Regions from separate parts of the Bacillus sp. 01N45 genome, predicted to be linked through region 1. Evidence: predicted binding sites of a transcription regulator. Region 1 holds the regulator's gene; each other region holds the start of a gene.
The links. Region 1 encodes NrdR, which represses ribonucleotide reductase genes. Its sites were predicted from a motif close to AACACNATATATNGTGTT; they were not measured.
Positions count from the first base shown of each region.

Region 1 (3,251 bases):
GTTGTTACTTCACCTTGATGTTCGTCTATAAATTCTTTCACACGCGGATGCGCCATTACTTCCGCCTTTAATACTTCATATCTATTTTTAAAATTTTTATTTTCCATTAACTTTGCAAATGAATTTTGAATATGCTCCATTTTCTCACCTCAAAGAGCGTTCATTCTCTTCTATTAATCACGCTTATATTTTTTTAACACTTCTTCTAGTCGTTTTCGTTCATCATCTAACGTACTTGCATCTTTTTTCTTACTTACATCTTTCTTCACTGTTTCTTTCTCTTGTTCTTTCGGCTCTTCTTTCAGCCAATCTGGTACCATTTCTTTTCTTATCGTTTTCTTCGACGTACGGCCTTTTTTCTTCGTCTCAGCCCATTCTTGATATTGACGGTTTTCTTCTTTCGCTAACGCCATTGCTTCAGCTACTGTACCGACCTTTTTACGTGCCCAATGCCCAGCAATTTTCTCCACATACGTTTTCGCAAGCTTCATATCTGAGCGTAGCATAACGTAATAAATAAGTACATTCACAACACCTGGCGTTAATTTTTGATTGATCATTACATCTTCAACGATCTGCAAGTCAGCCTTTGTCGCCTCTGCACCACCAGAGATTTCTTTTAATAGTTGTTTTGGTGAGATTTCCTCTAACTGTTTTATTAACATCTCTTCTTGTGTAGAAGGCTCTTTTCCTTCCATCATACGTGCAGCGTGAGGTTGTACTCTTTCACTTAATACAGGTAACGCTTGACCGTTTTCGAACTGATACCAATCACGTGCTCCTTTTCTAAGCCTTTCGGTATCAATTGTCTGCATCTCTGTCACCGTACCAAGAACGATATTTTGCATCGATAACACATCTACATCGTACACGTAAGCAAGTGTAATGACACATTCTCGCACTTGATCTGTAATCGCCTTTTTAGGGACAAGAGCGGACAAGCCATCTACAAATAAGGAGAAATCAAAGAAATCATTCCAAACTTTTGGAGCGTCTCCCTTCTCGTTACTTGGCATAGCTGTCGTTTTTGGAATACGAAGATCTTCTTGCGCATGCTCAAGCTGTCCTGGATTAAACGAACCAAACACATCATTGAAAGAACGCGTAACATTTTCATAAGAAGCAAAATCAAATTCTTCTTCTAAGAAATATTGCTTTACTTGATTATATTTTGTCCGACTCAATCGATTGTATAAAAAGATGCTTAACACAATATCATCAAAAAACTGCTTCGGAGATAAAGGTGGTTGCAATTCATATATAAACATTCGAATATCTTTTTCTTTCTTAATATATACCTTCAAAAGCCCAATTGCTTCTAACTTTACTCGTTCCTCATATATTTCGGGAAGCTGCATCTGCATGGTCACCATAAGGGAATGATGTGTATTCTCTTTTCCAAACACACGATCTTGCTCTAACTCTCCCCATAGCGTCATGTACAAACTAAAAGCTCTACTACCTATTAACGGCTGATACAACATCGTTAACACTTTTCGGTCGTAATTATGCAATAACCCTTTCGCACTTACTTTATAACGATCAATTGGCAATAGCTCCATCCATGACTGTTTTTCCATTCTTGCTTTTCCTTTCTCTCATCCAATCTATCCTCTACTTCATTCGTTCTATCTTCATTATATAATTGCTTAGCGAAAAAGAGCTATTAGCTTTCGCTTCTAGCTCTCTTATCTCATTACTACGGTATGTAAAGAGAATAAAATACAACTTCTACTCTCTTTCTTTTTGCAGTATATCTTTTAATTCTTCAATAAATACATTTAAATCTTTAAATTGGCGATATACAGAAGCAAAACGCACGTAAGCAACATCATCAATATCACGCAGTTCTTCCATAACAATTTCACCAATCATATCACTTTTCACTTCTGATATACCTAAATTACGAAGTTCACGTTCCACACTTTGAGTTACTTCTTCTAATTGTCTTAAAGATACTGGTCTTTTTTCACACGCTTTAATTAAGCCGCGCAAAATCTTTTCTTTATTAAATTCTTCTCGTGTGCCTTCTTTTTTTACAACGATAAGAGGTGACTCTTCTACTCTTTCAAATGTCGTAAAGCGACTTAAACAACTTTCACACTCTCTCCTTCTTCGAATAGAGCGCCCCTCGTCTACCGGACGCGAATCTAACACTCTTGTACCATTATGCGAACAGGATGGACAACGCAATATATTCACTCCTTTACACTATACTCTTTATTTTTTCTCTACTTACTTCATCTGACAATATATATACAATATTATATAACTCATTCTAACTCTCTTACCACTTTAAGTTTAAGCACATTATTTTATCATCTCGTTTTCAAAAATAAGATGGTAGATGGGGTGCTAACTTATTCGTAAGAGCTCAATTTATCTCACTAACGAGTACGTTATATTTTTCCTTTTTTATAAACTAAAAAAGAGGTGCATTATACACCTCTTTACATTTTAAATCAATTATGTTCTTTTTTAAAGAGCTTTTGTTTCTCTCTGCTTAATTTCGAAGCTACCAGTGCCTCGAGGAAGCTCGATGCTCTCACGCGTTTTCGCGTTTAAACCTTCTGCAATATATTCTGCAGCAACATTTGGATCAATACGATCCCCACAAGTATAAACATCAATACTTGCGTAACCGTGCTCCGGAAAGCTATGAATTGTTAAATGTGATTCCGAGATAATTACTACTCCACTTACACCTTGTGGTGCAAATTTATGGAAAGCAACCTCACGCACTTCAGCACCAGCTCTCAGTGCTGCATCCACAAATAATTGTTCAATATACGGCATGTCATTAAGCTTGTCGAAATCGCAATCCCAAAGTTCAGCGATTACGTGACGACCCATCGTATCCATAGTATCCATTCTACAGTTCCCCCTTGTAAATTTATTCTAACTGTTCGAATTGAAAACTAATTTGCAATTTGGCTTGCTCCACTACCACGGGGGAAAGTTAGTCCAGAGAGGTCCTAACCCTTTAAGTAGTGACTACGTACCTCAGCTCTTAAGTTTACGAGTGTTAGTATACTTTGTTTATTTTCATTTTGCAACAACAGTTTTTTCGATTTTCTGTCATATTTTCCTCTTTACTTTTCCCTAAAAAAAATAAATGATTCACAAATACAGTAATCACAACGTTTCGTGGTATGTCCACTTTCAAAAATATACTCCTATAATTTTTTTCCTTTTCAGAAAAAAATAAAAAAAGAGGGCAAATATTCACTTGCCCTCTCCCTTATTCACTT
Region 1 is NZ_JBFTQW010000012.1:32,660-35,910, forward strand. Features, by position in the region: gene dnaI (primosomal protein DnaI) at 1-140, opposite strand, end outside; gene AC1DMU_RS23225 (replication initiation and membrane attachment family protein) at 174-1,580, opposite strand; gene nrdR (transcriptional regulator NrdR) at 1,732-2,193, opposite strand; gene speD (adenosylmethionine decarboxylase) at 2,479-2,862, opposite strand; gene AC1DMU_RS23240 (glyceraldehyde-3-phosphate dehydrogenase) at 3,250-3,251, opposite strand, start outside.

Region 2 (3,251 bases), on a different contig from region 1:
AACCCTTCTGCAGGAGTTGCAATTACTGAGAAATTCAGTTCATGTTCTTCCGTTGCTTTATCCATTCTATCTCTCATAAAGGAAATGATTTCATATCCGAGTTTCCATGATTCTTCATCTTCTCCATGATGCTTTCCTGTTAAAGCTACTAAACACTCCGCAAGACCGATAAAACCAAGACTTAACGTCCCTTGCTTTAAAATGGATGCTACAGAATCTTCAGGCTGTAACTTCTCTCCACCGCGCCATACACCTTGTGAATATAAAAATCGAAAATCTCTTGCTCGCTTCGTACATTGATACTCAAATCTCTCTAATAATTGCTTAATCCCTAAATCTAAGTAATAATTTAACGCTTCAAAAAATGCTTCTTTTGAACCACTAATTAACGCTAATTTCACTAAGTTGATAGACGTAAATGATAAATTGCCTCTTCCAATCGCTGTTTCTTCTCCATGTATGTTAGACATGACACGGGTACGACATCCCATATAACATACTTCACTTTCCGGTCGTCCGTCATAATGCACTGCATTAAATGGCGCATCTAAAAATGAAAAGTTAGGGAATAATCGTTCAGCCGTTGTCTCTAACGCTAATTCAAATAAATCATAGTTCGGATCACATTCTTCAAAGTTCACACCTTTTTTCATTTTAAAAATTTGAATCGGAAAAATTGGTGTTTCTCCTTTACCAAGACCAGCTTGTGTCGCTTTTAAAAGTTGTCTAACTAATAACCGTCCCTCTTTTGATGTGTCTGTTCCATAATTAATAGAAATAAACGGTACTTGTCCCCCGCCCCTACTGTGCATACTATTTGAATTATGAACGAAAGCTTCACACGCCTGATACGTATCATTTTCTGTTTCTTTCCATGCAAATTCTTCTATTTGTTCTTTCGTAAGCGGATATGACTGTAATCGTTTCTTATGTCTCGCTACTGTTTTTCTCACATATGGAGCTAAATCAATATCAAAGAGTGCAAATGATTGACCACCGTGCTGCATATTTTGATTCGCCTGAAAAATAATAGACGAAAGAGCCAATGCACTTTTAATATCCTGCGGTTGTCTCATATGCCCATGTCCGGTATGAAAACCGTCCGCAAGCATTTGCGCTAACGGAATTTGCGAACAAGTCGTCGTTCCTGTCGCATAAAAATCTAAGTCATGTGGATATAATATATTTTGATTTATCGCTTTTTTCACTTGATCTGACAATAAATTTTCAACTGCATAATATTTCGCACTCTCTGATGCGAACGTTCCCATTACTCCCATTGGAGAGCGACCATCTACATTTGCATTTTCTTGCATTAAATCTTGCTCACTACCGTGGACAATCGTCTCAAACACTCTCATTAATTCTTCTCCACGTACATTTCGTTGTAACATTTATAACCCTCCACCAATATGTTGTTGTCTTTTGATTAAAATGTTACTACATATAGTCTTGGTGTTTCTGTGAGAAATGTAACATTCCTGTGAAATTTTTTTCACGAAATAATGAATTTTTCATTTACAAAAAAGAAATGTGCTCTTTACAAATGTATGGTACAATATACGGGAAAAACTCTTTTTACCCTTTATCAACACATTTGAATAAAGGAGACTGAACTTATGGTTATTACATATCTTTTATTTATCGTTGCCTACTTACTTGGCTCGATTCCATTCGCACTAGTCGTTGGAAAAATCGGCTACGGAATCGATATTCGTGAGCACGGAAGCGGTAATCTAGGCGGAACAAATACATTCCGCACACTAGGGAAAAAAGCAGGTTTTATCGTTACAATTGCTGACATTTTAAAAGGTACATTAGCAACAAGTCTACCGATTATTTTCGGTTTAGATGTTCACCCACTATGGTTCGGATTAGCAGCTGTTCTTGGACATGTGTATCCGATTTTCGCGAAATTCCGTGGTGGTAAAGCTGTTGCAACTTCTGCTGGCGTGCTATTATGCTACTCTCCAGTTGTTTTTGCAATATTAGCTGTTGTCTTTTTCAGCCTTTTATTTACAACAAGATACGTATCACTTTCTTCTATGGTAACAGCCGTCGTTGCTGTTATTGCATCCATTGTTAGCGGGGATAAAATCTTCATTATTGCGATGTGTTTATTAGCAGGTATGGTTATTTATAAACACCGTGCAAATATCGGACGAATTATAAATAAAACTGAACCGAAAGCAAACTTTTCAAAAAAGCAAAAATAAGATCGTAACCCACATAACGCAAAAAGAAAACGTGAAGCATATTAATAGCGTCTTTTTGCGTTATTTTTTATACTAAAGAAAAAGCAACATAATTTGGAGGAACTATACATGAATCTTTCCGTAACAAAAGAAGCAGCACAATGGTATAAAAACGAATTAAACTTACAATCGGGTGAAAAACTACGCCTTTTCGTACAATACGGCGGTTGCAGTACTGTGCAAAAAGGACTTTCTTTAGGTATTCGTAAAGATGATCCTGCACATCCTGCTGTTCAAACTCAAGAAGAAGGTATTAACTTCTTTATTGAAGGCGATGATGAGTGGTTCTTCGATGGACATAATTTAGCTGTTACATTTAACGACGGTGACGATTTCCCGCAATTTAATTATGAAAAATAAAAAAGCGTGGCTTCTGCCACGCTTTTTTATTTTTTCTTAATTTCCTCATATTTCGCATACCACTCTGGATATAACTTTTTAAATGATACAGGCCTGAACCCTTCTTTTTTCGCGCAAATATTCGTCGTACTTGCAGTAATACAAAGTTCACCTTCACCGTTATATATTTCATAACCATATACAACGCGAAGCGGACTAACAGTATCAATCCACGTTTTCACAATTGCTTTTTCTCCGTAACGCATCGCTTTACGATATGAAATTTGCAAATCTAACACAGGAGAAATAATTCCCTCTTTCTCCATTTCAACATATGAAAATCCTAAATCTTGTATAAGTTTCGTGCGACCTAGTTCAAGCCACACCAAATAGTTTGAATGGTAAACAACACCCATTTGATCTGTTTCCGCATAACGGATTTCAACTTCATGTTCTGCTACAAACATATGTATTCGCCTTCTTTCACTTCTGCTACCTTGCATACATTTAATCATAATACAGTGACATCAAAAATAAAATAAAAACAGTGAATCTTTTACTGAAAGGAGCAAGCTTATGATTCAAATTGTAACTGTTCGTAGCGGTGATAGCGTATATAGCTTGGCATCAAAGTACGGATCAACACCTGACGAAATA
Region 2 is NZ_JBFTQW010000004.1:376,358-379,608, forward strand. Features, by position in the region: gene AC1DMU_RS12370 (anaerobic ribonucleoside triphosphate reductase) at 1-1,394, opposite strand, end outside; gene plsY (glycerol-3-phosphate 1-O-acyltransferase PlsY) at 1,620-2,216, shown strand; gene AC1DMU_RS12380 (HesB/YadR/YfhF family protein) at 2,325-2,615, shown strand; gene AC1DMU_RS12385 (acyl-CoA thioesterase) at 2,642-3,061, opposite strand; gene AC1DMU_RS12390 (glycoside hydrolase family 18 protein) at 3,171-3,251, shown strand, end outside.
Region 2: the regulator NrdR is predicted to act here: its motif matches at 1,437-1,454, upstream of AC1DMU_RS12370 (anaerobic ribonucleoside triphosphate reductase).

Region 3 (3,251 bases), on a different contig from region 1:
ACTTGTTGCTTCACTACCGTGATAAGCGACAATAACCCCAACTGCAACCCCGTCTTGTACATATACAAAACAGTTTTCATAGCTCAGTCGATTTCTCTCTTTTGAGAACCATGTTTCAAGTCCTAGTAATACTTCTGTCTCAACTGTGCTGCCTGTGATTTTTTCAGCAATTTCGTGCAGAGCGTTATATAATAAAGGTGCAATTGCCTTCGCATCTGTCTTTTTTGCTTTCCGAATCATAGTATCCCTCCTAATTCTATTTATATATTGTAGCATAGTGGTATGGAACTTTGCATAATTGAATACTGAAATGATTGATATAGAGAAGTAGCTATGTTAGTATATGATATTTAGTGGACATATACTAAAGAGATCTTTTTTGAAAAATAATGAAAATGAAATGAAGGTATAGCACCTGGATAATTTTACAGTTGTTGACCTATAGAATATACGATAAAATAAAATATTGCATAGAGGTGAAATACATGGATAAAGAATTAGCAAATGCAATTTTGGATCAGCTGAAAAATGGTGAAATAAAGGAGTATGTTGTTACGAAAGATGTATTTTATACGTTCAGAGAAGTTGTAGTAAGTCGAGAAGATTTTAAACATATTATTGGGAACGCACAGCGCGGCGGACAAGTAATTTATACATATTCAGAAACGCCACGTTCGTAACTAGAAGAATATAGGGAGGGGAATTATGGGCGATTTTAAACAAGGCATATTACCGCATTGGGATTATATGTGGAAAGATAGAGCTGGCAATAGGTTTATGGGGATGGTCATGTATCCAGAGAAACGAAAGTGTTCGGCAAAAATGCTTCAGAAAATAAAAAGAGCATATGAAGAGGCTATAGAAATTAAAGTAACCGTACAAGTTCAACATACATATCAGTACGTAGAAGGAATGATTGTGTACTTTGATGAAGAAGCTCCTGTATGTACAATGATTGATAAAGATGAAAATCCACATCATATATTTGTAAAAGATATTTTGCGCATTGAGCACTCAGAATAATCTTTTCATAAATAAGTTGAATTTCCATAATAATAATCTTTTTCTATAATAGTTATCTTTTAGTATGTAACGCGAACCGAAAGTATATGTATAATATTTAATAAAGTAAAACTGATAAATGTAATCGTTTTTTAGAACAGATTATCGTTTCATGTCTGTTCTTTTTTGCGTGATGCTGGAGAAATATATTCCTCCAGCATTTGCCGTTTTATGACAAAATATATTGGTAACTTTTTTTAAAATAAGGTTAAATTCGTTGACAACTTTTTTGAAAAGCACTTTATTGACATGAGTTTTAGAATGTTGTTTCATAGTCATTGTATTGAAAAAAATCGACTGTCTTGTCGAAAAGTAAAATTTAAAAAAAGAAAGAATTTATACATATATCTTGTGTCTTATTTTGAAACGTAATACAATATATAGAGAAATCAAGAAACAACATACAGAGAGTATAGATTGGAGAGGGAGGGTCGGAAATGATAGTTGCATATGATTCTATGACAGGAAACGTGAAGCGTTTCATTCACAAATTAAATATGCCGGCCGTTCAAATTGGTGAAGATCTAGTAATAGATGAAGACTTTGTTTTAATTACGTATACAACAGGTTTTGGCAATGTACCAGAACGTGTTTTAGAATTTTTAGAGCGCAATAATGAAAAATTAAAAGGCGTATCTGCAAGCGGCAATCGTAACTGGGGAGACATGTTCGGTGCAAGTGCTGACAAAATTTCTGCTAAATATGAAGTGCCTATTGTATCAAAATTTGAGTTATCAGGAACAAATAATGATGTAGAATATTTTAAGGAAAGGGTGCGGGAGATTGCGACACATTGAACTGAATAATGAAATCACGCAAATGCAGGACGGTTTTTATCAGCTTCATAAAGATAAAGAGGCATTAGAAGTCTTTATGGAAGAAGCTAGAGAAAATACCGTTCATTTTAATAGCGTGGCAGAGCGAATGGAGTATATGAAAGAATATGATTACTATTACAACGTTCTGGACGAGTATAGCTTGGAGGAAGTAGAAGAGGTATATAACATCGCTTATGGTGAAAACTTCGAGTTCCAATCTTATATGGCAGCATCTAAGTTCTACAAAGATTATGCGTTAAAAACAAATGATCAAAAACAATACTTAGAAAGCTATGAAGATCGTGTAGCAATTGTTTCATTATACTTAGGACGCGGTGATGTTGCGAAGGCAAAACACTTCGCAAGCATGATTGTAAAACAAAACTACCAACCAGCGACACCAACCTTTTTAAATGCGGGACGAAGCAGAAGAGGAGAAATGGTGTCTTGTTTCTTGTTAGAGATGGATGATAGCTTAAATTCAATCGGCTTTAACATTAATACTGCAATGCAATTATCAAAAATCGGCGGTGGAGTAGCTTTAAACTTGTCTAAGCTACGTGCACGCGGTGAGCAAATTAAAGGTATCGATAACGCTGCAAGTGGTGTAGTACCTGTTATGAAATTACTTGAAGATTCGTTTTCATATGCAAATCAACTTGGGCAACGAAAAGGTGCCGGCGCAGTATACTTAAACATTTTCCATTGGGATATTATTGAATTCCTTGATACCAAAAAAATAAATGCCGATGAGAAGAGCCGTATTCAGTCTCTATCAATCGGAATTATCGTTCCAAGTAAGTTCTTTGAGCTTGCTGAGAAAAACGAACCTTTCCATGTTTTCGCGCCTTATACGGTGTATAAAGAATACGGAAAGCATTTAGATGATATAGACATTGATGAAATGTACGATGAATTAATGAGCAATCCGAAAGTGAAGAAGAAGCCGCTAGATATTAGTGCACGTGATATGCTTATTAAAATTGCTATGATTCAGCTTGAGTCTGGTTACCCATACTTAATGTTTAAATCAAATGCAAATAACCAACATCCACTGAAGGATATTGGAACTGTGAAGATGTCGAACTTGTGTTAAATATGTAGCACCTTCTAGTAGAAATGCTAGTCGAAAACTCCGTTAAACGGGGAAAGCCTCAAATTTGAGGTAACCTACCGTGCTAAATCTTATCTTAGAATGAAAATATAAAAGTTCAGAATGTATCTTATTATTTTGTATAGCAGAGTTATGGGACAACATAAAGTAATAAGAGACTTTCTGAAGTATGTAAGATAAGTAAAAGCCTAACGACTATCCCTTATGGGAGTAGAGCGCAAGCGATTGGCGTTCGAAAAGCGGAGCACCTAATCAGG
Region 3 is NZ_JBFTQW010000003.1:283,200-286,450, reverse strand. Features, by position in the region: gene AC1DMU_RS09270 (GNAT family N-acetyltransferase) at 1-240, opposite strand, end outside; gene AC1DMU_RS09265 (hypothetical protein) at 486-680, shown strand; gene AC1DMU_RS09260 (hypothetical protein) at 706-1,023, shown strand; gene nrdI (class Ib ribonucleoside-diphosphate reductase assembly flavoprotein NrdI) at 1,500-1,859, shown strand; partial or broken gene AC1DMU_RS09250 (ribonucleotide reductase N-terminal alpha domain-containing protein) at 1,846-2,973, shown strand.
Region 3: the regulator NrdR is predicted to act here: its motif matches at 1,433-1,450, upstream of nrdI (class Ib ribonucleoside-diphosphate reductase assembly flavoprotein NrdI).